Regions from separate parts of the Weizmannia sp. FSL W8-1119 genome, predicted to be linked through region 3. Evidence: riboswitches for the same ligand, from Rfam matches in the RefSeq annotation. Region 3 holds a riboswitch; each other region holds the start of a gene.
The links. Region 3 has a riboswitch for S-adenosylmethionine ahead of NSQ19_RS01700 (bifunctional homocysteine S-methyltransferase/methylenetetrahydrofolate reductase). Riboswitches for the same ligand answer to the same signal wherever they lie in the genome.
Positions count from the first base shown of each region.

Region 1: it holds a riboswitch for S-adenosylmethionine, as region 3 does, so the genes downstream of both, NSQ19_RS06870 (assimilatory sulfite reductase (NADPH) flavoprotein subunit) here and NSQ19_RS01700 (bifunctional homocysteine S-methyltransferase/methylenetetrahydrofolate reductase) in region 3, are expected to answer to the same signal.
Region 2: it holds a riboswitch for S-adenosylmethionine, as region 3 does, so the genes downstream of both, NSQ19_RS01280 (phosphoadenylyl-sulfate reductase) here and NSQ19_RS01700 (bifunctional homocysteine S-methyltransferase/methylenetetrahydrofolate reductase) in region 3, are expected to answer to the same signal.
Region 4: it holds a riboswitch for S-adenosylmethionine, as region 3 does, so the genes downstream of both, metK (methionine adenosyltransferase) here and NSQ19_RS01700 (bifunctional homocysteine S-methyltransferase/methylenetetrahydrofolate reductase) in region 3, are expected to answer to the same signal.

Region 1 covers NZ_JBBOZL010000001.1:1,427,238-1,435,248, reverse strand. Annotated here, with positions in the region: gene NSQ19_RS06885 (MerR family transcriptional regulator) at 1-90, opposite strand, end outside; gene NSQ19_RS06880 (hypothetical protein) at 141-659, opposite strand; gene cysI (assimilatory sulfite reductase (NADPH) hemoprotein subunit) at 857-2,569, opposite strand; gene NSQ19_RS06870 (assimilatory sulfite reductase (NADPH) flavoprotein subunit) at 2,587-4,443, opposite strand; SAM riboswitch class I at 4,564-4,664, opposite strand; gene NSQ19_RS06865 (2-phosphosulfolactate phosphatase) at 4,838-5,533, shown strand; partial or broken gene NSQ19_RS06860 (phosphosulfolactate synthase) at 5,526-6,038, shown strand; partial or broken gene NSQ19_RS06855 (phosphosulfolactate synthase) at 6,048-6,626, shown strand; partial or broken gene NSQ19_RS06850 (VOC family protein) at 6,639-7,036, shown strand; gene NSQ19_RS06845 (ABC transporter substrate-binding protein) at 7,359-8,011, opposite strand, start outside.
Region 2 covers NZ_JBBOZL010000001.1:235,462-243,472, forward strand. Annotated here, with positions in the region: partial or broken gene NSQ19_RS01255 (RNA-guided endonuclease InsQ/TnpB family protein) at 1-330, shown strand; gene NSQ19_RS01260 (NAD-dependent succinate-semialdehyde dehydrogenase) at 562-1,980, shown strand; gene NSQ19_RS01265 (glycosyl hydrolase family 28-related protein) at 3,284-4,687, opposite strand; gene NSQ19_RS01270 (TIGR04104 family putative zinc finger protein) at 4,858-5,163, shown strand; gene NSQ19_RS01275 (hypothetical protein) at 5,193-5,372, shown strand; SAM riboswitch class I at 5,474-5,578, shown strand; gene NSQ19_RS01280 (phosphoadenylyl-sulfate reductase) at 5,670-6,395, shown strand; gene cobA (uroporphyrinogen-III C-methyltransferase) at 6,523-7,281, shown strand; gene NSQ19_RS01290 (sirohydrochlorin chelatase) at 7,288-8,011, shown strand, end outside.
Region 3 covers NZ_JBBOZL010000001.1:339,600-347,610, reverse strand. Annotated here, with positions in the region: gene metH (methionine synthase) at 1-3,057, opposite strand, end outside; gene NSQ19_RS01700 (bifunctional homocysteine S-methyltransferase/methylenetetrahydrofolate reductase) at 3,134-4,969, opposite strand; SAM riboswitch class I at 5,037-5,137, opposite strand; gene NSQ19_RS01695 (hypothetical protein) at 5,490-6,089, opposite strand; gene NSQ19_RS01690 (LCP family protein) at 6,082-7,044, opposite strand; gene NSQ19_RS01685 (DedA family protein) at 7,653-8,011, opposite strand, start outside.
Region 4 covers NZ_JBBOZL010000001.1:2,091,055-2,099,065, reverse strand. Annotated here, with positions in the region: gene gntK (gluconokinase) at 1-485, opposite strand, end outside; gene NSQ19_RS10280 (flavodoxin family protein) at 706-1,248, shown strand; gene NSQ19_RS10275 (DUF2584 family protein) at 1,264-2,307, shown strand; gene NSQ19_RS10270 (DNA mismatch repair protein MutT) at 2,721-3,119, shown strand; gene pckA (phosphoenolpyruvate carboxykinase (ATP)) at 3,138-4,724, opposite strand; SAM riboswitch class I at 4,901-5,049, shown strand; gene metK (methionine adenosyltransferase) at 5,194-6,405, shown strand; gene asnB (asparagine synthase (glutamine-hydrolyzing)) at 6,831-8,011, shown strand, end outside.

The DNA.
Region 1 (8,011 bases), 1.1 Mb from region 3:
TTCAGCCGGTTTTAGCAGCCCGATGTCGTCATAATGGCGCAATGTCCGGATGCTGACGCCGGCCAGCTCTGCAACTTCTTTAATTCTCATCGTGCAGCCCCCCTTCCTTTTTTACTGTAAGGGGTGACGCAGCGTGAGGGTCAAGACATTTTTTCAAGTTTTTCCTGGAGGGCAAACAGCACTTCGTAAATTTTTACGAAAGCTTCCATGAGCGGCATTTCTTCCTTGAAACCGGGCACATCGTTCAACGGAAAGTTCACATCCCAGATGCCTTCATTGCCATCAAAAACGATTTCCCCTTTCCCGTCTCCTTCGAGCAGTTCAGACAACCCCGTTTGAATCGCCGGCCCGTATTTCTTCTGCACTTTGAGCCCGAGCATGCAATTGTAATGGCCGAAGACATCATCCAGCTCAAGGGCAATCCCGTCGATGCCGATGATGCCAAACCAGTGTGACGCGATGTAAACATATTCTTTCCTATGCTTTTTCAAATAGAGGACAGGTTCATTTAAAAACACCGCCGTTTCCACTGCAAGCGTCTCATCGGTTTCCTTGCTGCACCGTTCAATAGATGCATCGGCAAAACGGGCGGTACCCTCTTTTTCAACAATTTCTTTTTCCCTGACAGCATCTTTGAAAAAATCCTTATAGCGCTCCAAATACGCTATTTCTTGTTTACATAATATTATTATAGTATCCTTTTGGTTTTCGATATATGTTTTTAAATTTTTTCCCAGCATGGCAACCATCCTTTATGAGGTATTCTGCTAAACAGTATGTCCCAATTGGAAGCTTTTGTAAAGAAACAAAAAACTGTGCCCGGAGAATAAAATCCTTCTAGGCACAGTTTGTAAAATTATTTATTCACCGCTGCCGGTTTATGAAAATCACGTCCGTCACGGATCGCTTCTACAATTCCGGCGCGGATGACGAAATCCCCGAAATGTTCGCCTTCCTGCCGTTCTTTTGCATATTGCAAAAGAATCGGGCGCAGTGACGAGAGGATCTCTTCTTCCCCGATATTTTCCTTATAAAGGCAAGCAAGCCTGTCGCCGGTGAAGCTGCCACCCAAATACAAATTGTATTTTCCGGGGCCCTTTCCGATAAAAGCCATTTCCGCAAGCGCCGGCCTTGAACATCCGTTCGGGCAGCCCGACATCCGGATGACGATTTCTTCTTCGCGCAGCCCCGCTTCGTCCAAAATCTCCTCGATTTTTCCGAGCAGTTCCGGCAAGTACCGTTCTGCTTCCGCCATCGCAAGGCCGCAAGTCGGGAATGCGACACAGGACATCGAGTTTCTTCTGAGGGCGGAAGCATGCTTGCCGTCCGTCAGATGGTATTTTTCAACCAGTTCGTCAATCTTTCCTTTCATTTCGTCGGTTACATTGGAAATGATGACATTCTGATTCGGGGTCAGGCGGAACTCGCCCTGATGGATTTTTGCAATTTCGCGCAGCCCGGTCATCAAAGGATAGCCGTCAAAATCTTTGATCCTGCCGCTTTGGACAAATAACGTCAAATGCCATTTGCCATCGCCTTTGATCCAGCCGTAACGGTCGCCGTTATGGTCAAAATGGAACGGGCGGGCCTCCCCGAGATCCCAGCCGAGCCGTTCATTCAGTTCCGCCTTGATCCATTCAAGCCCCCGCGCGTCAATGGTGTACTTGAAACGCGCATTTTTCCGGTTCGCGCGGTTGCCGTAGTCGCGCTGGATCGACACCACTTTTTCCGCCACTTCAATCACCTGGTTCGGCGTGCAAAAACCGATGATCCGGGCAAGCTGCGGATATGTTTTCGGATCGCCATGGGTCATGCCCATCCCGCCGCCAACCGCGACATTAAACCCTTCAAGCTTCCCTTCATTCAAAATGGCGATAAACCCTAAATCCTGTGAAAAAATATCGACATCATTGGAAGGCGGCACAGCAAACCCGATTTTAAACTTCCGCGGCAAATACTTCGGGCCGTACAGCGGTTCGGAATCTTCCTGCTCTTTTGTATCAATGATTTTTTCATCTTCCAGCCAGATTTCATGATACGCGGAAGTCCGCGGCAACAAGTGGTCGCTCGTTTTTTTCGCCCATTCATACACCTCGGCATGCACATCCGACTGGTACGGGTTCGGGTTGCACATCACATTCCGGTTCACATCCCCGCACGCAGCAAGCGTCGTCATGAGCGCATCGTTCATTTCGCGGATGGCCTGCTTTAAATTCCATTTTAAAATGCCATGCATCTGGAATGTCTGCCGGGTCGTCATACGCAGCGTTCCGTTCCCGTATTTTTGCGCCAGTTCATCCATCACAAGCCACTGTTCCGGGGTCGCAACGCCGCCCGGAATGCGGACACGCACCATAAACTGGTAAGCCGGCTCCAGTTTCTTTTTGCGCCGCTCGTTGCGGATATCCCGGTCGTCCTGCTGGTAGCTGCCATGAAATTTCAACAGTTTATTATCGTCCTCGGATATCGCACCGGTCAGCGGATCTTTGAGTCCTTCCGCAATCGTTCCTCTTAAAAATCGGCTTTTTTCTTTTATCGTTTCAAGCGGATCAAGTTTTTTATCAGCCATCTTCCTGCCCCTCTCTGTTAATACACATCACGCTGGTATCGTTTTGCCCGTCGCATTTCCTGTAAATAATCCTCTGCCTCTTCCCTCGCCATATTGCCTTCTGTTTCAAGAATGTGAAGCAGCGTTTCCTGGACGTCGCGGGCCATGTGCTTCTCATCACCGCACACATACACACAGGCGCCTTTTTCAAGCCATGCATAAAAATCTTTGCTTTTTTCAAGCATCCGGTGCTGGACGTATATTTTTTCTGCCTGGTCGCGCGAAAAAGCCACATCCATCCGTTCGAGCACGCCATTTTTCAGCCAGTTTTGCCAGTCAAGCTGATACAGAAAATCCGTCGCAAAATGCTGGTCCCCGTAAAACAGCCATGTTCGGCCGGTGATCCCTTCCGCTTCCCTTTCTTCCAGGAAAGAACGGAACGGCGCCACGCCTGTTCCCGGCCCGATCATGATCACCGGCACATCCGGGTCAGCCGGAAGTTTGAAATTCGGATTGCGGTGGACATAAACCGGCAGCTTGTCTCCCGGTTTTATCCTGCCTGCGACTTGCCCGGAGCAAACTCCTTCGCGCACCCTTCCGTTTGCTGTATAGCAGTCCAGTGCAATGACAAGATGGACTTCATCGGGGTTCGCTTTCCAACTGCTTGCGATCGAATAAAGCCGCGGCGGCATTTTCCGGAGCATTTGTACAAAAGCTTGCACTTCCACTTTTTCCGGCGGATATTCCTCGACAAGATCGATCAGGCCCCGTCCTTCAAGGTATGCCTTTGCCTCCGCTTCATTTTCAAGCAAAGCCGTAAGCCCTTTGTTTCCGAAAAGCACGGCTGCCTGCTGAAGCAGTGGTTTTGTTAATCTCGTAATTTCATAATGTCTGAGCAATGCTTCCCTGGCCGGCAGTACTTCCCCTTTTTTATTGATCGGAACCGGTTCTTTTGGATCCCAGCCGAGCTTTTCGATCAGCCGTTCCACGAGTTCCGGGTCATTTTCCGGGTAAATCCCGATGCTGTCCCCCGGTTCAAATGTAAAACCGGAACCTTCAAGGGATAATTCGATATGGTGCGTTTCTTTATTGGACCCTTCCCAGTTCAAATTGATATTTTCCAGCACTTCCGCCTGGAACGGGTTGGATTTGGAATAATCGGTGTTTGCAGGCCGGGTGGCATCGGCAGCGGTTGAAGGCGGCAAGGCAGATGACTGGAGCACGCCTGTAACCCCTTCAAACCATTCCTGGGCGTCTTCTTCATAATCCACATCGCAATCCACTCGCGGATAGAGCCGTTCCCCGCCCAACTCTTCCAGCCTCTTGTCGATCTCTTTTCCGACCTTGCAAAAAAACTCATATGTCTGGTCCCCAAGCGCCAAAACGGAAAAAGGGACCCCGTCCAGTTTTGGGGCTTTTCTGCTGTGGATCAGCTCATAGAAAGACAATGCGTTGTCGGGCGGGTCCCCTTCCCCTTGTGTGCTTGTAATGATGAGCAGATACCCTGCATTTTTTAAATCTTTCGGCTTGGCCGCATCGAGTGCCGAAAAAGATACGGCAAACTGCATTTCTTTTAATCTGGCGGCGAATGCTTCGGCAAGCGCCTGGGCATTGCCTGTCTCGGAACCAAACAGCAGCGTAACCGTTTTGGTTGCCGTCTGTACCGGCTTTTCAGCAACAGCTGTACTTCCCGGGGGATTCGTTCCTTGTTCGGCAAACGGATAGGTTAAATATCCGCTCAGCCATAATTTTTGCTGATCCGTTAACATTTGCAGCAGTTCATTTAACTTTTCCGCCTGTTCTTTACTAAACGGGCTGTTTTGTACACTTAACGGCAAATCTTCCACCTCGCAATGTTTGCATGCACTTTTCATTTGTTTATTTATGTATGACATCCTAATCCAAATAGACATAGAAGTTTACTTGGATTTTAATCCGCTTCTTTCCATGAGAAGCACCTTCGAAAAAAGCTCTTCTTACAAAGATAAGAAGAGCCGGCGCACAATGGTCAACTTCTCTTATCTTTCAGACGATTGTCTGCAGGAATTGGCACAGTGTTTTTCAACCTGTTGCCGAGGCTTCAAAGGGCCTTTCCCTCCACCTCTCTGGATAAGAAGAACGAATCATTATTTAGAAATCATTGAAAACATTATACAATCAAATGCGGCGGGAGTCAATTCTTTTTTGAACAGACGGGGGCGATAAAAAAAGAAAAGGGTGGCAAGTTCCGCATCAAGCGTCCCTCCAATATACTTTATGTATCTTTTGCACAGAATGAGGGGGGAATGGATGAACATCCACATTTACCAGGGGAATGAGATCACGCCGGAAGACGGGGATGCCAATATTGTGATCGATGTGATCCGCGCGTTTACGGTTGCCCACCATGCCTTTTTGGGCGGCGTAAAAGAGATATGGCTGGCAGACTCAAAAGAAGCGGCTTTTTGTATCAAAGACAAATACCCGCATGTCTTGCTCACGGGCGAAGGGAACGGGCTTCCGATACCGGGATTTGATTTGGGCCATTCACCGGCCGCCATCGCCAAACAGCCGTTAGCCGGCAAAACGCTGGTGCAAACATCCACAAACGGGGTAAAAGCAGCCTTCCGCGCCCTTTGTGCAAAGGAAGTCTATGTTACCGGCTTTTCGAATGCAAAAATGACGGCAAAATGGGTCCTGCGCAAATGGAAAGGCAAAGACAACGCCCGCATCAACATGATCGCTTCCCATCCGACGGGGGAAGATGACCTGGCATGCGCATTATACATGGAAAGCATCCTTACCGGCTCCGGCACGATAAAGCCGGAATCAGTGATCAAGGAGATTGTAAATGCCAGTGTTGCAAAGAAATTTCTTGATCCCGGACAGCCTGCATTTAACCCGGCTGACCTAGAATTTTGCATCAACGAAAGAGACTGCGGGTTTGTTATGAAAATTGATCCAACAGGAGAATTTCCAACGATCGTGAGGGTTGAAGATGAATGACCATGGTTTGACACTGCCTTTACGCAATGAGAAACCGCGGGATTGCGGAATCACCATCTTAATTGACAATGGCATTCCGCTGAACTTTTTTAAAGATACCATGAACAGTGCAGCCCCTTATATTGATTTCGTCAAATTCGGCTGGGGAACATCGGTGGTTTCGCGCCATTTGGAAGAAAAAATAGATCACCTGAGGCAAAACGGCATTGCCTTCTTTTTCGGCGGCACTTTATTTGAAAAGTTTGCCAGCCAGGGAAAGACGGATCGGTACGTTCAATACTGCCGGCGGTTTGCATGCGAATATGTTGAAATCTCAAATGGCACCCTGCCGCTGTCCAATCCGGAAAAGTGCCATTATATTGCGGAATTTTCAAAGGAGTTTAAAGTGTTAAGTGAAGTTGGCTCAAAAGATACTGCCAAATCAATAGCCGACACGCCGGCGTTATGGCTGGAATCGATTAGCCGGGATTTAGAAGCAGGCGCATATAAAGTGATGACAGAGGCAGGGTGCCATTTGGAAGAAAAAATAGATCACCTGAGGCAAAACGGCATTGCCTTCTTTTTCGGCGGCACTTTATTTGAAAAGTTTGCCAGCCAGGGAAAAACGGATCGGTACGTTCAATACTGCCGGCGGTTTGCATGCGAATATGTTGAAATCTCAAATGGCACCCTGCCGCTGTCCAATCCGGAAAAATGCCGCTATATTGCGGAGTTTTCAAAGGAGTTTAAAGTGTTAAGTGAAGTCGGCTCAAAAGATACTGCCAAATCAATAGCCGATACGCCCGCGTTATGGCTGGAATCGATTAGCCGGGATTTAGAAGCAGGCGCATATAAAGTGATGACAGAGGCAAGGGAAAGCGGCACGAGCGGCATTTGCAACGGGGACGGGGAAATACGGGAGGAGATGTTTGCGGCCATCCTGGACTCGGGGATTCCCCGCGATGCTTTCATTTTCGAAGCACCCAACAAGCAGCTCCAGGCTTTTTTTATCCAACAGCTCGGCCCGGATGCCAATCTGGCCAACATCCCTTTTTCGGATGCCCTTGCGCTTGAAACATTAAGGCTCGGTTTGCGATCAGATACTTTTTTATTGGAGGAGATTCCCATGAGAGAAACGGATAAAATTTTTCATTTGGCGATCCCGTGCAAAGATCTTGATGAAACAGCCGATTTCTATCAGAAATTAGGCTGTAAGGTGGCGCGCCGGTATGATGACCGGGTCACTTTCAATTTTTTCGGGGACCAGCTTGTCTGCCATCTGAGCCCTGAAAAAATAGACCCCAACCCGAAAATGTATCCCCGCCATTTCGGCATTACTTTTTTGGATAAAGCAGCATTTGAGGAAACCCTCCAATCTGCAAAGAAAAACCGCTTGGCATTTTTCCAGGAGAAAATGGTCCGGTTTGGGGGCAGGCAAGAGGAACTTGGACATTTTTCCTCCAAGATCCCTCCAACAACTTGCTCGAATTTAAATATTACCACGATGAAAGCATGGTGTATTAACCAGTCCCATTCATTGCTCAAAGCATGCGATGCGGCTTTTTCCGGAAAGAGCCGCATCGCATGCTTTGCCATTTGGGCCAGGCGATAAGCGTTTTTTCCTGGCCCGAGACGTTTGATCGTTATGTTCAGCAGGATGGCAAAGCCCCGGAGGCCCTTTTTAGGCTTAACATGCAAACCGCAGGCATACAGCTGCGGTTTTTTTGCGGCTTCCCGCAGGAACATGCAGCGCTTGAAGCGAATAACATACTCTGCATGTTCCGCCACCCGGTTTTGTGATCCCATGCTGGCGGAAGCCAAAGCGATTTGGCTTCCAGAATGCTCCTTATTTATTTTCTAAATGGACAAAAGCTTTTGCGGCATTGACATGTGTTTTTGTGATCTTTGTCTGGTACAGCCAATCCGAAACGTCTTGCCATTTTTTCAGGCCCTGATCGGCAATCGTTTTATTTTTTTCGCTCATCAGCGGCAGCAAAATGTGCAGGCTCTTCGTTTCCACATTTTTATCCAGCGGTGAAGAGGCATCTTCATGTTTTAACAAAATGGCAAGCGCCTTTTCCGGATGTTTTTTGACATATTGCTGGCCTTTTTCGGCGGCAGCAAGAAATTTTTTAAAAATGTCTGGCTGCTGTTTCAGCTTATTTTCGTTTGCGATGAAAACGAGTTCGGCATAATCCGGAACACCGTATTTTGCCGGATTGAATGCTCTAACGGGTACGCCTTCCTTTTCCAGCAGCAACTGTTCATGATTAACAAAACCGCCGACGATCGCATCAGTTTTACGGGCTGTCAGAGCAGGGATTAAATCATAGCCAACATCCACTGTTTTCACCTTGTCCGGATCGCCCCCGTCTGCTTTGACCATTGTCCGAACGACTGCTTCTTCCAGCGGAATGGAAGAATAGCCGACCGTTTTGCCCGCCAGGTCTTTCGGTGAGCGGATACCACTTGAAGCTGGCACCATCACACGGTTCAGCG
Region 2 (8,011 bases), 100 kb from region 3:
ACAGCTTCTAACTTTGATGCTGTCGTGATTGAGGACTTGAACATGAAAGGGATGTCTCAAGCCCTTCACTTTGGGAAAAGCGTTCACGACAACGGTTGGGGGATGTTCACTACTTTCTTAGCGTATAAGCTAAAAGAACAAGGGAAACAACTTGTGAAAATTGATAAGTGGTTTCCCTCCACTAAGAAGTGTTCTTGTTGTGGTGCAGAAAAATCTGTGAAACTATCTGAACGCACCTACCGTTGTTCGTGCGGTTATGTGGCAGATCGAGACTATAATTCAGCAATCAATATCAAAAATGAAGGTATACGCTTATTAGCGTTATCATAAGTAACAAAACTCTTGGAACAAGAGGGTTAGCTCGGTCAGTTTTCGTTGGCTAGTAAAAGCAACGATAAGTCGAGAAGCCCCCACTTCAATTAGACCGCAAGGTCAATAAGTGGTGGGTAGTTCACTTCTGAAATCACGAACACACCTGCCATGCGAAACAAGTGTTGCAATCATAAAACAGGAAAAATCATCTGAAAAATCGTAAACTATTACTCGAAGGGAGATGGAGCTATGGAAGACTATTTGATGTACTTGAATGGTGAATGGACGGGGGAAGGACTGCCAAAAATCAAAGTGGACAACCCTGCGTCCGGCGAAGTGATTGCGACGATTCCAAAAGGCGGGGAAAAAGAAGCTAAGCTCGCTGTTGACGCGGCGCATGCGGCTTTTCCGGCGTGGGCGGCGCTTTCTGCCTATGAACGAAGTGCCTACCTCCGCACGTGGTTTGAACTGATCCGTCAACATGAAAACGAGCTTGCCAGGACGATGACCATAGAACAGGGCAAGCCGCTCAAGGAAGCACTTGGGGAAATGCGTTACGCAAATGGCTTTATCGAGTGGTTTGCCGAAGAAGGAAAGCGTGTGTATGGCGAAACGATTCCGGCATCCGCTACCAATAAACGCCTGTTTGTCCATAAACAGCCGGTCGGCGTTGTCGCGGCAATTACCCCGTGGAATTTCCCGGCTGCCATGATTACCCGCAAAGTTGCACCTGCGCTTGCTGCCGGCTGCACCGTTGTCATCAAACCGGCAAAACAGACACCACTTACTGCTTTGAAGCTTGCTGAGCTTGCTGCAAAAGCCGGCATTCCGAAAGGCGTCATCAATGTAATAACCGGGAGTGCGAAGGAAATCGGGGACACTTGGCTTGCCGATGAACGCGTCCGCAAACTTACTTTTACCGGATCGACCGAAATCGGGAAAGAGCTGATGCGCGGCTCAGCTGACACAGTGAAAAAAGTGTCGCTTGAACTTGGTGGGCATGCACCGGTGATCATCACAAAACATGCGGACCTCGATAAAGCTGTAGAGGGCACGGTTGCAGCAAAATTCCGCAACGCCGGTCAGACTTGTGTGTGCTCGAACCGCATTTATGTACAGGAAGAAGTGTATGAAGCTTTTACCAAGAAATTTACAGAAAAAGTGAAAGCACTCCGTGTTGGGGACGGCCTTGCAGAAGGAACGGATATCGGTCCGCTGATTGACCGGAATGCGGTTGAAAAAGTAGAACATCACGTCAAAGATGCAGTGGAAAAAGGGGCTACCGTGGAAACAGGCGGCAGCGCGAAAGATGGGTTGTTCTTTGATCCGACAGTCATTTCCAATGTTACCGATGATATGATATGCATGAATGAAGAAACATTCGGGCCGCTTGCACCGGTAACGAAATTTACGGATATTGATGAAGCAATTCGGCGTGCCAATGATTCCATTTACGGTCTTGCTGCGTATGTGTTCACGGAAAATATTTCAGAAGGCATTCAAATTGCAGAGGGGCTGGAATATGGCATTGTCGGGCTGAACGACGGGCTTCCGTCCACGCCGCAGGCCCCATTCGGCGGTTTCAAGCAGAGTGGTCTCGGCAGGGAAGGCGGCCGTTACGGCATCGAAGAATTTTTGGAAGTCAAATATATTTCGCTCGGTTTATAAGTACCTGGATCGGCCTGCAGGAAAAAAGTGGGATCTCTAAAAATGGGGATCCCACTTTTTTGATCCTAAACCAGTTGCGGTACTTGGCTCGAATGTTTTTGAGGCAGATCCGGGGAAGTGGTCCAAAGGTCTTTTACAGGCTTTCAAAAAGACAAAAAGGGATCAGGCCAGAGCTCAAAATGTCCCCTAGAAGCCGTCAAAAAGACAAAAAGGAATGGGATCCGCCCCCAAATGTCTTTTTAAGACGTTTAAAAAGACAAAAAGGATCTGGGCAGTGGTCCAAGTGTCCTTTAGAGGCCTTCTAAAAGACAAAAGGAAATGATTCCCACCCTGAAATGTCCCCTAGAACACTTCAAAAAGACAAAAAGGAGGTGGGACCGAGTCCAAATGTCTTTTTAAAACGTTCAAAAAGACAAAAAAGGATCCGGGCGGAGGTCCAAACGTCCTTTAGAGACCTTCAAAAAGACAAAAGGCAATGATTCTCGCCCCAAGATGTCCCCTAGACGCCTTCAAAAAGACAAAAAGGAGTGGGGATCGAGCCAAAATGTCTTTTTAAGATGCTCAAAAAGACAAAAAGGATCTGGGTAGTGGTCCAAGTGTCCTTTAGAAGCCTTCAAAAAGACAAAACGGGGGTGGGACTGAGTCCAAATGTCTTTTTAAAACGTTCAAAAAGACAAAAAAGGATCCGTACGATGGTCCCAATGTTTTTTAGAGGTCTTTAAAAAGACAAAAGGCAACAAATTTCCCGGGAAAGCGTCCTTTATGGTGAAAGGAAAATAACACAATTGGTCGGGAAAAGTATTCGCAACTTAATGAGAGAAAAATTGCGATAATATTACTGGCACGAGTGCTATGAAAGACATGTCACAACAAATTTCCGGGCATTGGCATCAAGGAAGACAAAATGTCTTTTACTCGAGAAGGAGCACAAAGTCGGCAAAAACTTTGTATAGAAATGTCTTTCCGCGCCCGCATTCATGACAAAAGACACCAAGTTTCCCCGGGAAATGATCTTCAAACGATGATGAAAAGGAAGAATCCAGGGCTTGCTGAATCAGCAAAATAATCGGAATTGGCAAGGATCCCAAGGATTTTGCCGAACTTTAAATGCAAGGGTTTTAAAAAGATGTAGAAAAAACTTTGAATTCGAAAGTCATTTTACCCCCCTTTTTTGCAAATATCGCTTCTATTGGTGGCAAACATGAAGGCTGGACTTGCAGGGTGAATCGGATAAGAAGCTATTATCCGATTCACCCTGCAAGTCTTGCTTAGATTCTCTCTTTATTTATGAACAATCCAAGCATTACAACAGTACGCATTTGTCTTTGCCCTTGATCCGTTTCGCATTTTGAAACCCGCTGATTTCTACATTTTTCAAGATAACATTTTTTGCACGGTACTGGATGGCGACAACAGGATTTCCCTTGAAATCGTAATCCGGGTCGCCAAGTGCTGTCAGCCCGTTAATGACAACGTTCCGGTAAGCGGAAACAACGAGGCTGCGCGGCGTTGAACCTTCATATAAATCCGTAAACACCGGCGCGATGGAAACAAGATTGGCCGCCACAATATGGTCCGCGCTTTTCGAATCGCTATCCTTACCTTTATGGTGACCGATATGCCGGAAATTGAAAGAACGGTTGTCGCGGACAGAAAGATGGCCGTAAAGGTGGACATGAGAAGCAGCCGAAGCATTGTGGTGGGCTTTGATTTCGACACCTCCGAAACAGCCGCTTGAAGCATTATTGTAAAGCCAGACATGGCGCGACCCGTCATCAATCTCAATGCCATTGGAGTTGGAAAACCCTTTTTTGTGGGCCTTTCCACTCGGGTTGTAACAGAAAGAATTTGAAATAAAGCAATAGTCGCTATGGTGGGTGGTAATGCCGTCATCACCGAATCCGCTTGCCGTAAGCCCGTCCAGCCAGATATAGCGGCTCCTTCCCGGGGCGAGAAAGCCGTCGCCCAAATAATGATACCGGGCAGACGATACATCAAAACCATGCAGGCCGGCCCCCGCCGCCTCCACATTTTTCACCCAGCCGAACGTGACGTGCGCAAAAGTCAGACAGCTTGAACGGTTATTTCCTGCTGCCGTTCTTTCCTCATTTCCGAGCCTTTCGACATTCCAGTCCAGCGTGAGCCCTTCCACTGATATATGGTGATTGCCGCGGTGGAAATGGGCGTTTTGGATAAGACGCGTTTTTTTCGGCGCATGCGGATGGAGTTTGATGACTGTTACGCCTTTTCCGCTGCCGCAAAGGCATGTCCATGAAGGCAGCTTAAGCCCCTTTACAAGATAAACGCCTTCCGGTACGATCACTTTCACGCGGCCGTTTCCCAGTGCTTTTTGGAATGCCGCTGTGCAGTCGGTTTTTCCATCGCCGGCAGCCCCGAAATCTGCCACATTGACTGTACGGGATGCCACAGACAGCAGCCGGCTGTATGCTTGATCCAATATCGTTTTCCATTCCGGGTAGACAAGGCCGTTCTGATCTGCAAGGGTTTTATACGGTTCAACCGGATATCTCCGGTTCAGCAGCAGCCGTGAAAGGGAAAACGGTTTGTGAAATTCCGGCTGGCAGTATTTTTGAAAAAGCGCTTCATTTTCCTGGATTAGGGTACCCGGCTGGACTGCCCTGCGTGAAAGCTGGCGCAGCAGCATGCCGTTTGTCCGGGGGTCATGATGCTTATCCAAATGAATCATTTTTTCACCCCGCTTTGCCTTCATTCAGTCTCTGTCATTGGATATATGTAGTTTACCCCCGCAGGTTGGAAAATGCACTGAAAAAGGAAGACTCTTTTCTAAATCATTGTTGTTGGCATAAAAAAGATTGAATTTTATGTTAAAATCGAAGAAAAGGAAGGTGGAAGTCAATGAGCCTGCCAAAATGTTCTGATTGTAACCATCCATTTAAGTGGATTTATATCTTTAAGAGATTATGGAAGTTTGACCAAACCATAGAATGTCCAAATTGTAAAGCCAAGTTATATCCAAGTTTGAAGTTTCGAAATAAAGTTGGATATTTTTCCCTGCTTTGCTTTTTCATCTCATTTGGACTAATGATATTGGGCATTCCAAAAATTGCATTCATAACACTAATCATCATTATTTGGGCTTGTTTGATTCTTATGATGCCTTATGTTTATTCGTTTGATCATAAAGAAAGGCCTCTATGGTAAAAGGGAACGAATAGTTGTCGCCCTTTTAAATGGCTTCAAAAATCCAGGTGATGATGAAACGCGGAGCTGAGCCGGTACGCCGCAAGTTTAAAGGTGAATTGATGAACCGATTTGGTACAGAGCAAGATTTGAAAAAAACACATGCAAGCAAAGATTGGAAACCATTTCATCAAATGAGAAAGAAAAAGGTGGCCCAAAACTACATGTAACACTTTTCGTGAAAATGGGCCTTATTTTCTTTATCAGAATTTTTCGTTGACGAATAGCATAAGAAGGTATACAATAAACTTTAAGCTTATATGTTGTTATTTTCTTATCAAGAGAGGTGGAGGGAAGGGCCCTGTGAAGCCTCGGCAGCAGGTCCGAAAACGGGTACTGTGCCAATTCCTGCAGGTGGTGGCCTGAAAGATAAGAAGATTTCCCGGGAATGGATATCTTCTTACTTCAGGGTAAGAAGATTTTTGTCGTTTAATCCTTAGTAATCGAATAAGAAAGAAGGGAATAGAGTGGAGCAAACGCGGCTCACATATGAACAGTTTACGTCGGATCCGTTTGCAGTGTTCGTGCCGGAAGATGAAACAAAGGGCGCATTGGAAATTTTGCAGTGGGCATATGGCACGTACGGTAAATCAGTGGTATATGCGTGCAGCTTCGGCGCAGAAGGAATGGTGCTGATTGATCTCATTTCGAAAGTCAGAGAAGATGCGGATATCGTATTTTTGGATACGGACCTGCACTTTCCGCAAACTTACGAATTGATTGAAAAAGTGAAAAAGAAATATCCGGCTTTAAATATCCAAATGAAAAAACCGTCGCTTACGCTTGATGAACAGGCGGCGCAATACGGATCTGCCCTTTGGAAAAGGGATCCGGACCAATGCTGCTATATCCGGAAAATCAAGCCGCTTGAAGAAACGCTGCAGGGAGCGTCGGCCTGGATATCCGGCTTGCGGCGGGAGCAATCGCCGACAAGGGCGAAAACGAATTTTGTCAATAAAGATGAAAGGTTCCATTCGATTAAAATTTGCCCGCTGATTCATTGGACATGGGATGACGTTTGGAACTATATCAAGTCCCATCATCTTCCGTATAACGAATTGCATGACCAGGGATATCCGAGCATCGGCTGTTTCCCGTGCACACGTGCTGCTGGAAACAGCGACTCAAGAGCAGGAAGATGGGCGGGCTTTCATAAAACCGAATGCGGGCTGCATACGGTTCAGAAAAAGTAAGGCTGCCCGGTGGTGCTGCGGCAAAAACGGCCATCCCTTCTAAGCCGCTGCTACAGCCACTCCGGGAGAAGTGGGCGCATAAACCAAACCAACCAGTTATCCGATTAAGTTTAAAGCAGGTGAAGAAATGAGAAAAGTATATTTAGTCGGGGCAGGGCCCGGCGATTCGGAACTGATCACAGTGAAAGGATTGCGCATGATCCGGGAAGCGGATGTCATTTTATATGACCGCCTGGTGAATCCGGATCTGTTAAAAGAAGCAAGGCCGGATGCGGAACTCGTCTACTGCGGGAAAAAGCCGGACGCCCATACGATGTCGCAGGATACGATCAACCACCTGCTTGTGAAGTTTGCCAACCAAGGCAAAACTGTTGTCCGTTTAAAAGGCGGCGATCCGTTTATATTCGGCAGAGGCGGGGAGGAGGCGGAAGTACTGGTGCAAAAGCATATTCCGTTTGAAATCGTTCCGGGGATTACGGCCGGTTCCGCCGTGCCCGCCTATGCCGGCATTCCGCTCACCCACCGCGGGCTCAGTACATCCGTTGCTTTTATCGCGGGCGTCACGAAAAAAGGCGAAGATCTTGATGCATACTGGTCCAAATATGCGGGAATTGATACACTTTGCATTTATATGGGCGTGAAAAATCTGCCGCTCATCTGTGCGCAACTGATAAAGCACGGCAAATCGCCGGACATGCCGGCTGCACTTATCCGCTGGGGCACGACGGAAAAACAGGAAACCGCGGTCGGCACGCTTGGAAATTTAAGTGAAAAGGCGGACGGGTTGCGCAACCCATCGCTTTTGATCATCGGAGAAGTGGTAAAACTGCGCGATGAGTTGAAATGGTTTGAACAGCTTTCCGCTGCTCCGGCCTGTACCGGGTGAACGGGTATGAAACAAGGTGTTTTATATGTCAGCCACGGCAGCCGTGTGCCCGAAACCGCCCGGGAAGCAACAGCGGCAATCCGGCAAGCGATGGCACAGGTGGATGCGGATCTCCAGGAAATTTGTTATCTGGAAATTGCGGAACCGGATATTGCAGCAGGGATTGATGCGCTTGTCCGGGGCGGCGCAGGGCGTATCGCCGTTGTGCCGGTATTGCTGCTGAGTGCCGGGCATTATTATGAGGATATCCCGCGTGCGATCCGGGAAGCGAAACGACGTTATCCGCATATTGTGTTTACGTACGGCCGCCCGCTCGGCGTCGGGGACCGGATCACCGGAATTCTGGCGGAAAATATTTTGGAAACCGGCATGCCTCCGGGTGCCTGGATTCTGCTGGTCGGACGCGGCAGCCGCAATCCGGAAACACTGTGCGATTTTGCAAAAATTGCGGACGGGCTGGGCGTGCAACTGGGGGCAGAACAGATCAAAACGGCTTATTTGGCGGTGCTTGAGCCCCGTTTTGATGAGGCGCTGAAGGAGCTGGCCGCGGCCGGGCGCCCGGTGGTTGTGGCCCCATATCTTTGGTTCACCGGCGTGCTCGTCCGGTCGCTGGAAAAGAAAGTGGGCATGCTGCAGCGGGAAGGATATGATATCCGGCTGGCACGGTATCTCGGCTGTCACCCGGATATGGCGGACGCATTGGCCGGCCGGGCAAAGGAAGCGTTGGGTG
Region 3 (8,011 bases):
AACGACCCCGCTGTCTACGCTCCGGACATAATCGGCAAGGCACAAATACGGCGGCTTTGCCTGGCGCGGGAATGTGAACCGCTCTAAAATGGATAAAGATTTCGGATTTAATGCTCCAGGCTCTCCAGCCGGTTCGTAAACAATCAGATCATTACCATCCGACTGGGCCGGGAAAAATTGGTATACAGCGGATGGCTGAAGCAGTTTTTCTTTCATCACCCACTCGCGCAGTTCATCCACCTGCTGCTTCAGCTTACTGGCGCGTTCGTCTCCCTCCGCAAGCAGTTTTTCGACACGGCCTTTCAATCCTAAATGGTGGCCGAGGAGCATTTGCATGTTCACGTAGGGATCAATATGGGAAAGCGGATAATTGCGCAGCACATGCCGCTTCAAATCCGCCGGCTGGTAAACGCGCGCATCCGGGGATACTGAAGAACGGCGCGGTAAAGTCGCAACCGGCGCCCCGCCGGCATTCGCCGCTGCCACCCTTGTCCCGCCGCTGCGCTGGTTGGCAAGTTCCGTTTCGAGCGAGCTGCGTTCCGATTCATCCTGCAATTTGTTTGCAAGCGTGAGGCCCTCCATTGCGTCTTTTGCATACAGCACAAGCCCCTCATATTGCGGAGCGATTTTATTTAACGTGAATTTTCGCGACAAGGCTGCACCGCCGACCAGTATCGGCTGGCGGATGCCCGCTTCCCGCAAATCCTGGGCAGTGACAACCATTTGCTGGGCGGATTTGACAAGGAGGCCGGATAGCCCGATCACATCCGGTTTCTCTTTGCGGACAGCGTGGATAAGATCAGCCGGCGCCACTTTGATGCCAAGGTCCACCACTTTATAGCCATTATTCGACAAAATGATGTCGACCAGATTTTTGCCGATGTCATGGACGTCGCCTTTCACGGTTGCGAGCAGCACTTTCCCCTTTGTGCTTGTTTCATTTTTTTCCATAAAAGGCTCAAGGAATGCGACAGATGCTTTCATCACTTCCGCACTTTGCAAGACTTCTGCGACGATGAGCTGGTTGTCATTAAACAGGCGGCCGACTTCCGCCATCCCGTCCATAAGCGGGCCGTTGATAATGGCGAGCGGATCCGGGTATTTTTTCAAGGCCTGTTCTAAATCCGGGATGAGTCCTTCTTTCGTCCCTTCGACAACATCATTCGCAAGCCGTTCGGCAAGCGTCATCGTGCTCTTTGGCGCTTTTTTCTCCTGCACTTTGCCGCGGTAATATTCGGTGAACGCGGCGAGGGCTTCGTCACTCGTTTCAAACAACAGTTTTTCGGCCATTTTCACGTTCTCTTCCGGGATGGACGCAAAGCGTTCAAGCTTTTCTGTATTTACGATGGCGTAATCCAGCCCGGCTTTCGTACAGTGGTAGAGAAACACTGAGTTGAGCACTTCACGCCCGGCAGGCGGCAGCCCGAATGAAACATTGCTGACGCCGAGGATCGTCTTGCATTCCGGCATCGCTTCTTTAATGAGCCGGATGCCTTCGACTGTTTCTTTTGCTGCGCCAAAATACTGCTTGTCGCCGGTGCCGGCAGGGAACACGAGCGGGTCAAAAATGAGATCACGCGGGTTGAGCCCGTACGTATGGACGAGCAGGTCATAAGAGCGGCGCGCAATCTCAAGTTTCCGTTCGGCAGTGACAGCCATCCCCTCTTCATCGATCGTGCCGACGACAACGGCACCCCCGTATTTTTTGAGGAGCGGCACGACTTTTTCAAACCGTTCCGTCCCGTTTTCAAGGTTAATGGAATTGACAATGCTTTTTCCTTGGCAGTATGTAAAAGCTTTTTCGATCACGTTTTCATCCGTGGAATCGATCATAAACGGCACTTTCACTTTTTTCACGGCGATCGAAATAAAGTTTTCCATGTCGCTGATTTCATCGCGGTCCGGGTCGGCGAGGCAGATGTCGATGATCTGTGCGCCGTTTTTGACCTGGGTGCGGGCAATTTCGCTTGCTTCTTCCCATTTGCCTTCTGCGATCAGGCGCCGGAACTTACGCGAACCGATGACGTTTGTGCGTTCGCCGACAAAAATCGGGCGGGTGGACGGGTCATCGTAAATAAAAGGTTCGATGCCAGAGACGGCGTGGTGCTCTTCTTTTGCAGGCTGGCGCGGCGGGAGCCCGGCTAGTGCTTCATTCAGCGCTTTGATATGGGCAGGTGTTGTGCCGCAGCAGCCGCCTGCGATGTTAAGCCAACCTTTTTCGGCGAAGCCTTTCATTTTTACAGCGAGCGATTCCGGTGTTTCGTGGTAATGCCCTTCTTCGTCGGGAAGCCCGGCGTTCGGGTAGCAGCTCACTGCCGTTTTGGCGAGCCCCGCGAGTGTGCGGATAGAGTCAGCCATGAACTCCGGGCCAGTCGCGCAGTTGAGCCCGACTGCGGCCGGCTGCATATGCGCGACGGAAATGTAAAATGCTTCGATGTTCTGGCCGGCAAGCGTTGTGCCCATCGGTTCGATGGTGCCGGAGATGAGAAGTGGCAGTTTTTTTCCGGTTTCGTTAAATGCATCCGTAATGCCAAGAAAAGCGGCTTTGACGTTCAGCAAGTCCTGCGATGTTTCGAGGAGGAGCACGTCGGCCCCGCCTTTTATGAGCCCGCAAGCCTGTTCCTGGTAGGCGGTTTTGAGCGCGCCAAAAGTGGTGCCGCCTGTGACGGAGAGCGTCTTTGTTGTCGGGCCCATTGAACCGGCGACAAACCGCGGCCGGCCGGGTGTGGAAAATTTTCCGGCAGCCTGCTTGGCGATGCGCGCAGCTTCGATGTTGATTTTTTCGGCAAAGTGCCCAAGGCCGTACTCGTTAAGGACGATGGACGTTGCGCCAAATGTGTTCGTTTCGATGATGTCGGACCCCGCTTCGAGATATGCTTCATGGATCGAGCGGATTAGATCGGGCGCTGTGAGATTCAAGTATTCATTGCAGCCTTCGTATGCTTCGCCGCCAAAATCTGCCGCGGTGAGGTGTTGCTGCTGGATCATCGTGCCCATCGCCCCGTCGAGAATGAGAATGCGGTTCGCAAGCTGCTGTTCAAATATCGTTTTCCCCATGAAAAATGCCCCCTTTGGTTGTGCGTTTGATCGGTTAAATTCAGGTTGCCGAGTAGCCAAAGAATCTCCTATACTTTTAGAAAATGCCCGCGCTGCGCACTGCTGTTTTTTCGTGGATGTGGCGCGTGCATTCCACTGTCAGTTCATAGCGTTCGAGCGGCGTAATCAGGTAAATGCCGTTGAAATAGGCGAGGGCCGCATCGATCAGGGTACGGCTGATCGCAAGGCTTTCTTCGCGCGCTTTCACAGGGTCGCCGTTTGTTTTTTCCATCGCTTGCAAAATATCATCCGTCAGTGTGATGCCCGGCACTTCATTGTGCAGAAAGACCGCGTTCCGGTAGCTGGTAAGCGGCATAATGCCAAGATAGATCGGCGCGTCCAAATGCTTCGTGGCTTCATGGATTTGCTCGATTTTTTCCGTGCTGAAGACAGGCTGGGTGATAAAATAATCAGCACCGTGGCGGATTTTGCGTTCCAACCTCCCGACCGTTTTATCGAGATTGCGGACGTTCGGGTTAAATGCAGCTGCGACGGAAAAATTTGTTTTCCGCTGAAGCGATTTGCCGGAATGGGAAATGCCATCATTGAATTGCTTGATCATTGCGATCAGTTCCATGGATGACAAATCGTATACGCTCGTCGCTCCCGGGAAGTCGCCGATTTTTGTCGGATCCCCCGTGATGGCAAGCACCTGGTCAATCCCGAGCGCAGCAAGACCCATTAAGTGCGACTGCAGCCCGATCAAATTACGATCACGGCATGTAATATGAACAAGCGGCCGGATGCCATGTTTCTCTTTTAAAATTGAAGCAATCGCTGTGTTGCTGATGCGCGGGCTTGCAAGCGAGTTGTCGGCCATTGTCAAGGCATCGATGCCGGCGTCGTGCAGCGCTTTTGCCCCTTCGAAAAAGCGGGCTGTGTTCAGCGTTTTCGGTGTGTCCAATTCGACAATGACGGAATGGCGTTTTTTTACAATTTCATGCAACGGCGGTTCGTACTGCGCCGGGGCGGCTGCGATTTCGATTTTCGGTGGGCGGACCGTTTTTTCTGTGACAGGCAAAAGCCCCTGCACCCCGTCTGCGATTGCTTTGATGTGAGCTGGGGTCGTGCCGCAGCAGCCGCCGATCAGGCGCACACCCTGTTCGACCAGTTTTTCGGCGCATGTTTTAAAATAATCGGCGTTATTTGTGAACGTGAACCGGCCTTCCTCGTAATCTAAAAGACTCGCATTCGGGTATGCGGACAAAAAGGCACGCTTCGGTATCGGGATTTCTTCGAACGCCTGGATCATGTGGTGCGGGCCGAGCCGGCAGTTTAGGCCGGTCACATCAGCGCCGCGGTTTTCAAGTTCCTTGAAAGCATCGCGGACCGGGGTTCCGTTTTGGAGCACGCCCGGTTCGATAAGCGAGAACTGGGCGATGACCGGGACATCCGCTTCTTTTTTCGCAATGTCTACGACCGTATACAGTTCTTCCGCGTCAAAATACGTTTCCAAAAGCAGGGCATCAACTCCTTCGTTCAGGAGGTGAAAAATCTGCTCGCGGAACGTACGCTTGATTTCGGCAAGTGTTGCTTCGGTTTTGCGCTGGCCGCGGATGCCGCCGACCGTGCCGAGTATAAATGTGTCACGGTTTGCCGCTTCTTTTGCGATCTGGACAGCCGCTTTGTTGATATCTTTTACTTTTTCTTCCAGGCCATACTGTGCCAGCTTGATATAGTTGGCGCTGTACGTGTTTGTCTGGATGACCGATGCGCCTGCTTCGATATAGGCGCGGTGGATCGCGTGGATGTCTTCCGGATGGGTCAGGTTGAATGACTCATAACATGTGTCGGCGCCGTATGCATATAGCAGTGTCCCCATTGCCCCGTCTGCAACAAGGATGCGGTTTTTTAACGTTTCGAGAAGGTTCAAATTTTTACACTCCCTTTGAATGATATGAAAAAAGCCTCCCAGAAAAGGAGGCAAGATGACAACATTCTCCTTATCTTTTCAGGTATACCTGTTGGATTTAGCACCGTGCCGTATGGCTGGTTGCTGAGGTTTCATCGGGCCAAGTCCCTCCGCCTCTCTTGATAAGGCTATTCGATTGAACGTACTTAAAATTTTGACTTATTTATACTTTACACTTTGTCGGGTGACATGACAAGGGGGAAATTGAAATTCATATTGGATGCGGTTTCGCCCCTATTGTCTAATTGGCTTTCTTTTGCCTTTTTGAGCCCTCCAAAAGGACAATTTGCTCCCGGTACGGCTCTCTTTTGTCTTTTTGAGCTCTCCAAAAAGACAATTTGCTCTTGGTACGGCTCTCTTTTGTCTTTTTGAACCCTCCAAAAGGACAATTTGCTCTTGGTACGGCTCTCTTTTGTCTTTTTGAACCCTCCAAAAAGACAATTTGCTCCTGGTCCGGCTCTCTTTTGTCTTTTTGGGCCCTTCAAAAAGACAATTTGCTCTTGGTCCGGCTTTCTTTTGTCTTTTTGAGCCCTTCAAAAGGACAATTTGCTCTTGGTCCGGCTTTCTTTTGTCTTTTTGAACCCTCCAAAGAGACAATTTGCTCTTGGTCCGGCTCTCTTTTGTCTTTTTGAGCCCTCCAAAAGGACAATTTGCTCTTGGTCCGGCTCTCTTTTGTCTTTTTGAGCCCTCCAAAAGGACAATTCGCCCCTGATCCGACTCTCTTTTGTCTTTTTGAGCCATTCAAAAAGACAATTTGCTCTTGGTACGGCTCTCTTTTGTCTTTTTGAACCCTCCAAAAGGACAATTTGCTCTTGGTACGGCTCTCTTTTGTCTTTTTGAGCTCTCCAAAAAGACAATTTGCTCTTGGTACGGCTCTCTTTTGTCTTTTTGAACCCTCCAAAAAGACAATTTGCTCCTGGTACGGCTCTCTTTTGTCTTTTTGAGCTCTCCAAAAGGACAATTTGCTCCCGGTACGGCTCTCTTTTGTCTTTTTGAGCTCTCCAAAAAGACAATTTGCTCCCGGTACGGCTTTCTGTCTGCTACAAAAAAAAGAGCCGGAACCGGCCCCCCTGTTATTCATCCAAAAACTGTTTGATGGCTTCGGTATTTTTTTCTTTGTCCACTTCGAGCGCGGCGCCGACGCCCGGATAACTGACATTGGTATAGGTACCGGCAACCGGTACGGTCATTGTTTTGACCTTAAGGTTGCCATTGACCATGACGTCTTTAACGAGCGCAAGAATGTTCATTTTGCTCATGTTGGTGGCCATATACGGCTGGATGGTTCCGAGCAGTTTCGGTGCTTTGGCGATGCCGTTCACGCTGAAGACTTCAGATTGGAGCGCTTTAAGCACTTTTTGCTGGCGAGCAACCCGGCCAAAGTCGCCTTGCGCATCATGTCTGAACCGTGCGTAGGCGAGGAGTTGTTTCCCATGCATGAGCTGTTTGCCAGGATAAAGCGTCAAGCCGATGTTTTTCGACATTTTATGTTCGACGTTCATTTCAATGCCTTGAGGCGCCAGGGTATCGACAATTTTAACAAAGCCTTGGAAATCGACGAGTGCATAATATTGCACATCAATGTCAAAATTGGTTTTGAGTGCTTGGCGGAGCAGTTCAACGCCCTTCTTTTGATGGTTCAAATTGCCAAGATAATAGGCAGTGTTAATTTTATAGTTTCTATACCCCGGGATTTCGGCATAAATGTCACGCATAATCGAAATGAGCTTAACCTGGTTTTTCTTCGGGTCATATTGGGCAATCATGATGGTGTCGGTTCTTGAATCTTCTTTGCCACGCCGGTCAATTCCGAGAAGGAGAATATTGGTCCGGCCATTTGCATCCTTTTTACCATTAAATTCCAGATTGTCCATATTTAAGGCATCTTCCGGGTCTGTCTGATGAACTCCGGCGTAGTATTGATAGGCTGTGTAAACCGCGCCGGCAACGATGAGCAGTAAAAAGAGCATAAGAGACACTCTGCGCCAGCGGACTCTTGACCGTTTTTTCTTTTTTTTCGCTACTCTTGACTCCATAGAATCCCTCGTTTTAGTAGTCTGTCTTCATTATTATTATCTAAATGCGGCAATTTGTCACGAAAATTTTGATGAAATTTTGTTATTTTTTGTCGAGAAAATAGATGGTGGGGAAATTCACATAAATTTTAGGTAAAGTTAAGGTGTTTTTTATTTTCCACTTGTATATTGATGTTTGTCATCAGGTAAGAGCTTTAGTTGGTTCGTCTGCTTTGTGCAGGCGTTTTTTTATGGCCGAGAGGTGCGGGATTTTAAGCATTTTTTAAGTGTTGGCAGGTATGCTTTTCTTTGCAAGAGAGCTTACAACCTGTTTTTTTCATATGCCCCCTTTTTTGGCCGCCACCCTTGTGCAGGCGGTTTTTTTCGGGCGCAGCAGATAAGCGCGCCCCTTTTTCAGAATTTCAGCCTGTTAAGGTTGTTTTAAGCTTCCGGCGTTATCTTTTTTCTTGTGATCAGGCAAGATGCAAATCCGGCTTGCTTTTTCATCCATATTAACCCCTTTTTTGTGCAGGCTCAAAATCCGGCACCCGCCTTTGTGCAGACGGGTTGCACTCCCCACATCACATGGCCGGTTTGGTACGGAAAAAGCCCGGCCCCTGAATAGAGGGTCAGGCTCTTTTTTTCTTGCGGTACATCGAGTAAGCGATATAAAGCACAATGATGATGATCGCGATAATGGTAACCGGCTTGACATAAGGAGCCGCGACGTCATCAATTTGTGCCCAGTTTGATGCGAGACGTTCACCGAGAAAGATAAACAGCACCGCCCAAGGAATGGTCGCAAGCAGCGTGAAAAAAATAAATTTGAAATACGACATTTTGGCAATGCCGGCCGGGATCGATATGGCCTGGCGGATGACCGGGATGAAACGGCCTGTAAAAATAACGCCGGCGCCGTACTTGTTGAACCATTCTTCCGCGAGATCGAGATGCCTTTCGTGAATCAGCAAATATTTGCCGTACTTTA
Region 4 (8,011 bases), 1.8 Mb from region 3:
ATATACTCTTTAATGCCGATAAACTTGAACGTTTTTTTGAACAGCTCCGGTACATCGTGGCGGAGCCATGTCATTTTGGAAAGGGGGGACATCGGATGGATAGGGGTGCCGGTCCGCCTGTAAATGTCCTGGCCGTGCCATTCATCCTTTATTTTTTTCGCCCATTTTGCCGCGCGCGCGTCAGCCCAGGTGATGCAGTTGGTTAGCGGTTTGCCGCCTTTGTCCACTGCAATCAGGCTGTGCATTGCGGAACTGAACGAAACGAGTTTTATTTCGGAAGGATCAACGCCGCTTTTGGCGATCGCTGTTTTCATCGAGTCAATGACGGCGCGGAAAATTTCATCCGGATGCTGCTCGGCGACCTGGGGGGACGGGCTGTAAAGCGGATAGCCTGCATGGTGCATGCTGATGACTTTTCCTTTTTCGCCGAATAAAACAGATTTTGTTGATGTTGTACCGATATCTACGCCTAAATAATAGGTCATCGAAAGTCAATCTCCTTTATGAACCTGCTGCTTCAAAATAATTTTTACAGTTCAGTGTTTTTTAAAAATTTTTTCCAATACCTTTATTTTAACTGAAAGCGCACGGTTTTTAAAAGTTTTTTGGAAAACCGCCGGAATCCGAATTGCTTGACAGGCGCCGGCTGTGGCCGACATACTGGCATAGAAAGTAAAAAGTAAATGGATAAAAGAGGTTACAGCCATGACGATTGCAGTGATTTACGGAAGTTCGCGCCCGCGCGGCAATACAGAGCTGCTCGCGGAACGCGCAGTGGAAGGCATGCATGTGGAGCGCTTTTATTTAAAAGATGCGCGTATTCTTCCGGTCGAAGACAAACGCCACACGGATTCAGGGTTTTCGAAAGTGGAGGATGATTATAGCATTCTCATCCAGCATATTTTAATGTGCGATACGATTATCTTTGCAACGCCGATTTACTGGTACGGGATGTCGGGGCTGATGAAAAACTTCATCGATCGCTGGTCACAAACATTGCGGGATCCGCAGTTTCCGGACTTTAAAAAAAGAATGTCGGAGAAAAAAATTTATGTGATTGCAGCCGGCGGGGATATGCCGCGTGTCAAAGGGCTGCCGCTGATCCAGCAGTTTGCATATATTTTCGGCTTTTTAGGCATGCGTTTTGACGGTTACATTCTTGGAGAGGGCAATAAACCCGGCGATATTGTACATGATAAAGAGGCAATCTTTGCAGCGGATCAATTAAACGAAACACTGAAAAGGTGATGCAATTTGAAGACCGTGATCGAAAAGCAGCTTTTTCCGTCCCCGAATCCGCATGTGCGCATGTATCTGGTGACATACTGGTCGGACGGCCTGAAAGTGAAAGGGTTGCTGGCAGAGCCGGATGACGGGCGCATTTATGACGGGTTTTTATATTTGCGCGGCGGCATCAAAAGCGTCGGCATGGTGCGGCCTGCAAGGATCGGCGAGTTTGCGTCGGAAGGGTTTATCGTTTTCGCGCCTTTTTACCGCGGCAACCGGGGCGGGGAAGGCGATGAAGACTTTGGCGGAGATGATATGCATGATGCGTATTTTGGCTTTGACGTATTGATGGAGCATGAGCGGGTAAGCGGGCGTGTCCACGTTTTCGGATTTTCCCGCGGCGGCATCATGGCACTCGGCACCGCGCAAGCCCGGCCGGCCGCGTCTCTTGTCACGTGGGGCGGCGTTTCGGATGTTGCGCTTTGTTATGCGGAACGGGTCGATTTGCGAAAAATGATGAAGCGCGTGATCGGGGGCACGCCGGAAAAATATCCAGAACGGTACCGGGTGCGGACGCCGCTGTATAAGCTCGGGCAAATTGGTTGCCCCGTTCTCGTCATCCACGGGGAGCAGGATCAAAATGTGTCCGTGGAACACGCCATTCGTCTCGAACGCGGGCTCAAACAGCTTGGAAAACCGGTTGAAACATGGTATTTCCCGGAGCTTGGCCACCATTTCCCGCCGCCTGTAAACCGGCGGGTTGTCCATGATGCCAGCGTTTGGATGAAAAGGCATTCCGCACATGATACAATAGAAGCAACGACGGAGGTGAGCCGAATGGGAATGCCGATGGAACTCGATACGATGCTCGTGACGAACGGGAAAGAAGAGCGTATTGAGCAAAACCTCTTTTTGCTGAAGCAACCGGGTTACTGCGTGTATCCGCTTGATACGCCAGTTGAAATCCGGAAAAAGAAGGAACACGGGCCGAGCGGGAGCGCTGTCATCCGCAAACTGGAATGGGAAAACAATACAACGATCGTTCATTATGAACTGGTTTCTTTGAACACGCCGAATTAAACAGGCGCCGCACCATGATCCGCGGCGCCTGTTTGGTTTATCAGGACGGGCGGACGGGAATTTTACAAGTGCAATGCCCGGCTGATTTTACCGGAGAACGCCGGGATCCGGCCAAAGGGCAATGCCTGGTGAACGGAACTGGATCAGCTTGCGAGTAGCGCGGAGAAAAAACGGATCCGGCGGCGGAATATTGGCAGACGCAACACACGCCTTGCAAGTGCGCCGCCAGCCTGGTTTTTCGGGATGAAATGGGCAAGATTGAAAATACTAATCGTAAGAGAAAAGGCCGGCTTCTGAAGCTGGAAAAAGGAACAGGCCGAAGCGATTTAAAAAGGGCCGGCCCAAGCATCCGCCATAATGGATACTTGAAGGAAAAGGGGCCGGCTTTTGCATTTGCTAAAAAAGGAGGAGGAATGCCAAAGATGGAAACGGGCTACAAAAAAGCTTGCGGCGCATATGCCGTCATTTTTGATGCGAAAAAAGAAAAAGTCGGGGTGGTGCCGTCGGGCAGCGGCTACAGGCTGCCGGGCGGGGAAATCAGCCGCGGGGAGTCTGAACTTGCCTGCCTGATGCGGACAGTCGGCGCGGATCTTGAAATCGCGGGCTTTTTAGGCAAAGCGGCACAGGAAACGGGCGCGCGGTCCATGGATGAAGGCCTGTTTTATTTGGGAAAATGGGGACAGCCCCGCAAAGGAAGCCATAACCTGGAATGGCTCAACCTTCACGAGGCTGCGGAAAAAATGGCCGGCGCCCACCACCAATGGGCAGTGCAGGAAGGAATCAGCGCCGTCCAGGCAAGTACCTGGTTTTAGCCGGGCTCCCGCTTATGCTTAAATAAGCGGGCCGCCGAGTTTTTCAATATCATCCGGCACTGATGAAAATTGCCGGAAATTTTCTTTGAACCGGGCTGCAAGTTCGAACGCTTTTTCACGGTAAGCCCGCTTGTCCACCCATGTATCTTGCGGATAAAGGACTTTCTCCGGCACCCCTTCAATACGGGCCGGGATGTGCAGCCCGAAAATATCATCCTGCCGCGTTTCCACATTTTTCAGTTTGCCGTTTATCGCAGCCCGGACCATGGCCCTCGTATAGCTTAATTTCATGCGGGAACCGGTTCCGTACGGGCCGCCTGTCCAGCCGGTATTGACAAGAAATACCTGGACGTTGTGCCTGCCAATTTTCTCTCCGAGCATTTCCGCATAAACGGCGGGCTCAAGCGGCAAAAACGGCGCGCCGAAGCAAGTGGAGAACACAGCTTCCGGGCGCGTGACGCCGCGTTCGGTGCCGGCCAGTTTGGAAGTGTAACCGCTTAAGAAATGGTACATGGCCTGCTCTTTTGTCAGCCTGCTGATCGGCGGCAGGACACCGGACGCATCAGCCGTCAGGAATATAATGGTTGACGGATGGCCGGCCATGCCGGAACGGGCAATATTGCCGATGTTTTCAATCGGGTAAGCAGCCCTTGTATTTTCCGTCAGTGCATTGTTGCCATATTGCGGCCTACGGGACACCGGATCTACGACTACATTTTCAAGTACGGTCCCAAACCGGATTGCCCGGTAAATTTGCGGTTCTTTTTCTTCTGTAAGCCCGATGCACTTTGCATAGCATCCGCCTTCAATATTGAAGACGCCGCTGTCGGACCAGCCGTGCTCATCGTCCCCTATAAGCGCGCGCTCCGGATCGGCGGAAAGTGTCGTTTTCCCGGTCCCGGACAAGCCGAAAAACAGGGCCGTATCGCCGTTTTTCCCGGTATTGGCGGAGCAGTGCATGGGAAGGATGCTTTTTTGCGGCAGCAAATAATTCATGATGGAAAAAATGCTTTTTTTCATTTCGCCTGCATATTCCGTTCCGCCGATCAGAATCATCCGGCGTTCAAGTGAAATCATGATGAACGCTTCGGAATTCGTGCCGTCAAGCGCCGGGTCTGCTTTAAACAGCGGCGCGGAAAGAATGGTAAATTGCGCATCGTGTTGATTGAGTTCCTCCGCATCCGGCCGGATAAACAATTGATGCGCGAATAAATTATGCCAGGCGAACTCATTCACGGTCTGGATCGGAAGGCGGCTTTTTGGATCGGCACCCGCAAAACCTTTAAACACAAAAATTTCGTCTTTCCCTTTTAAATGCCGGACCATTTTTTCATAGAGCCTGTTGAACACGCCGGGAGATACCGGCTGGTTGATTTTGCCCCAGTCGACACGGTCTTTTGATTCGGAGTCGACGACAATAAATTTATCTTTCGGCGACCTTCCTGTGTATTTTCCTGTTGTAGCAGAAATGGCCCCTTCCGTTGTCAGCACAGCTTCTTTCCGTTCAATAATTTTTTCCATTAATTGCGGCACGGAAAGCTGCATGCGCACATTTTCCCCCGACAACAAAAACTTTAAATCGTCAGAAGCGCCAATCAGATCCATTTTCATAAACCGCCCCTTTGAATAACTTATTTCGCTTTAAACGATATCAGTATAACATATTCATCCGTTTATTACATACTTTTTTCCGGGAAAAATGCAGGGGGCAAAAGGGCAAATGGTGAAAAAAGCATTGACAGCGCCTGCTAAATTGCGTATGATTTTACTTTGAACGGATACTCTTATCCCGAGCTGGTGGAGGGACGGGCCCGATGAAACCCAGCAACCCGCCTCTGGAACAGGCAATGCGCTCGCAACGCAGCTGCCGCTTGACTTCCAGGCAAAGGTGCTAACCTGCAGCAAGGAATGTTTCCTTGAACGATAAGAGTGAAAGGCGCGATTGATTGAAGTCAAAACCTTTCCACTCATATGAATGGGAAAGGTTTTTATTTTTGGCTTTGTACTTAAAATGAATCGAGTTTAGGGTATGAGTACCGTTTCCAATATGTAACCATATAAGGAGGAAAAGCGGATGTTAAAAGGACGGCATTTGTTCACATCGGAATCGGTGACGGAAGGCCATCCGGACAAAATTTGCGACCAGATTTCCGATGCCATTTTGGATGCCATTTTAGAAAAAGACCCGAATGCCCGCGTTGCCTGCGAAACTTCCGTCACGACAGGGCTCGTGCTCGTCACGGGGGAAATTTCCACCAATACATATGTGGATATTCCGAAAGTGGTGCGCAAGACCATTAAAGAGATCGGCTATACGCGCGCGAAATACGGGTTTGATGCGGAAACCTGCGCTGTTTTGACATCGATTGACGAACAGTCCGAAGATATTGCGCGCGGCGTTAACCAGGCTTTGGAAGCCCGCGAAGGCGGGATGAGCGACGAAGAGATTGAGGCAATCGGAGCCGGCGACCAGGGCCTGATGTTCGGGTTTGCCTGCAATGAGACAGAAGAGCTGATGCCGCTTCCCATTTCGCTTGCCCACAAGCTTGCCCGCCGTCTTGCTGAACTCCGCAAACATGAAGTGATCCCGTATTTGCGCCCGGATGCGAAGACACAGGTGACAGTTGAATATGATGAGAACAACCAGCCTGCCCGGATTGATACGATTGTCATTTCAACGCAGCATAATCCTGACATCAGTGCCGGGCAAATTCAGGAGGATATGAAAAAATACGTCATTGAACCGGTTGTGCCGGCAGACTTACTCGATGCGGATACAAAGTATTTGATTAATCCGACCGGCCGCTTTGTTATCGGCGGCCCTCAAGGGGATGCCGGGCTGACCGGCCGCAAAATCATTGTCGACACGTACGGCGGCTATGCACGCCACGGCGGCGGCGCATTTTCCGGGAAAGACCCGACGAAAGTGGACCGTTCCGCTGCTTATGCCGCCCGCTATGTTGCGAAAAATATTGTTGCGGCCGGCCTTGCGGAAAAATGTGAGGTACAGCTTGCGTATGCGATCGGGGTGGCGAAGCCCGTTTCCATTTCCATCGATACGTTTGGGACTGGAAAAGTTCCGGAAGAAGTGCTGATCGAGGCGGTTGAAGCCCATTTTGACCTGCGCCCGGCCGGCATTATCAAAATGCTCGACTTGCGCCGCCCGATTTACAGACAGACCGCTGCGTACGGGCATTTCGGCCGCGATGATTTGGATGTGCCTTGGGAAAAAACGGACAAAGCCGGGGCGTTGAATGAATTCGTCCGCAATCATATCGGAAAATAATGGGAAAAAGAGCGTGCCTGGTATACAGGCCGCTCTTTTTCATGCAGCGGGGGGAATAAGGGAGGCATTCGGAGGATAAAACGCCGGTGACGGGAAGCGCCCACATGCGGGGGCAGAGAATACAACGGATGGGGCTGTTTGACAGAAAGACCGGGAACAGAACCGGGGCGCTTATGATGAGCGTCTGCAACGCGGGCATAAGAACCGACCGGCGCAAAGTTTGGATGATGCGGTCCGGCCCATTTATTAGAAATCCTGTATGTCCCTTTTTTAACAAAATCCCTGCAAACTGCCGGAAAACATGCTAAACTATATTACATGTGCAGATTTTGGCCGTCAAATTTTGGCGGAAATGGATTTGTTTTTTCAAGAAATAAATTTACAATAGAAGTATATCGAAATGATTAAAGTAGGTGACTTTTTACATGTGCGGATTTATTGGCTGCGTCCATGACCATCCCGTTACATTATCAGACGAAGACAGGCAACGGTTTAAACAGATGAACCATATGATCGAGCACCGTGGCCCGGATGATGAAGGCTTTTATGAAGACGAACATATCCAGTTCGGTTTCAGGCGCCTGAGCATTATCGACATCGAGGCGGGGCACCAGCCTTTAACATACGAAAACGAACGGTACTGGATCATTTTTAATGGCGAAATTTATAATTATGTTGAATTGCGTGAAGAATTATTAAAAGAAGGGATGGCATTCGAAACGAATTCGGATACGGAAGTCATCCTTGCCATGTACAGCCGTTACGGCGAAAAAGCAATCGGGCGCCTGCGCGGGATGTTCGGATTTGCGATCTGGGATAAGCAGGAACAAACGCTGTGCGGCGCGCGCGACCCGTTCGGCATTAAACCGTTTTTCTATTATGAAGACGGCGATAAAATGTATTTCGGTTCCGAAAAGAAAAGCATTTTGCTTGCCATGGAAAAACCGGAACTCAATTATGATGCTGTCCAATACTATTTAACCTATCAATTTGTGCCGGAACCTTTCAGCATGACGAGTGGCATCCGAAAACTCGAACCGGGCCATTATTTTATGAAAAAAATCGGCAAACCGATGGAAATCAAACAGTTCTGGAAAGCTTCCTTCCACCCGGTCCATAAGAGCGAGGACGAATTTGTAAAAGAAGTACGCGATGTGCTTATCGATTCCGTAAAGGTACATATGCGCAGCGATGTACCGGTTGGCGCGTTCCTGTCGGGCGGGATCGATTCCTCGATTACGGCATCGATTGCAAAACAGTTCCACCCGGGCATTAAAACATTCTCCGTCGGATTCGAACGTGATGGCTACAGCGAGATCGATGTTGCCAAAGAAACGGCGGAAAAACTCGGTGTTGAAAATATCAGCTATGTGATCACGCCGGAGGAATATATGAAAGAACTGCCAAAAATTATTTGGCATATGGACGATCCGCTCGCAGATCCTGCTTGTGTTCCCCTTTATTTTGTGGCGCGCGAAGCAAGAAAGCATGTGACCGTTGTCCTGTCCGGCGAAGGCGCGGATGAATTGTTCGGCGGCTATAATATTTACCGTGAACCGCAGTCGCTTGAAGTTTTTGATAAAATTCCGGCTGCCGGAAAATCAAT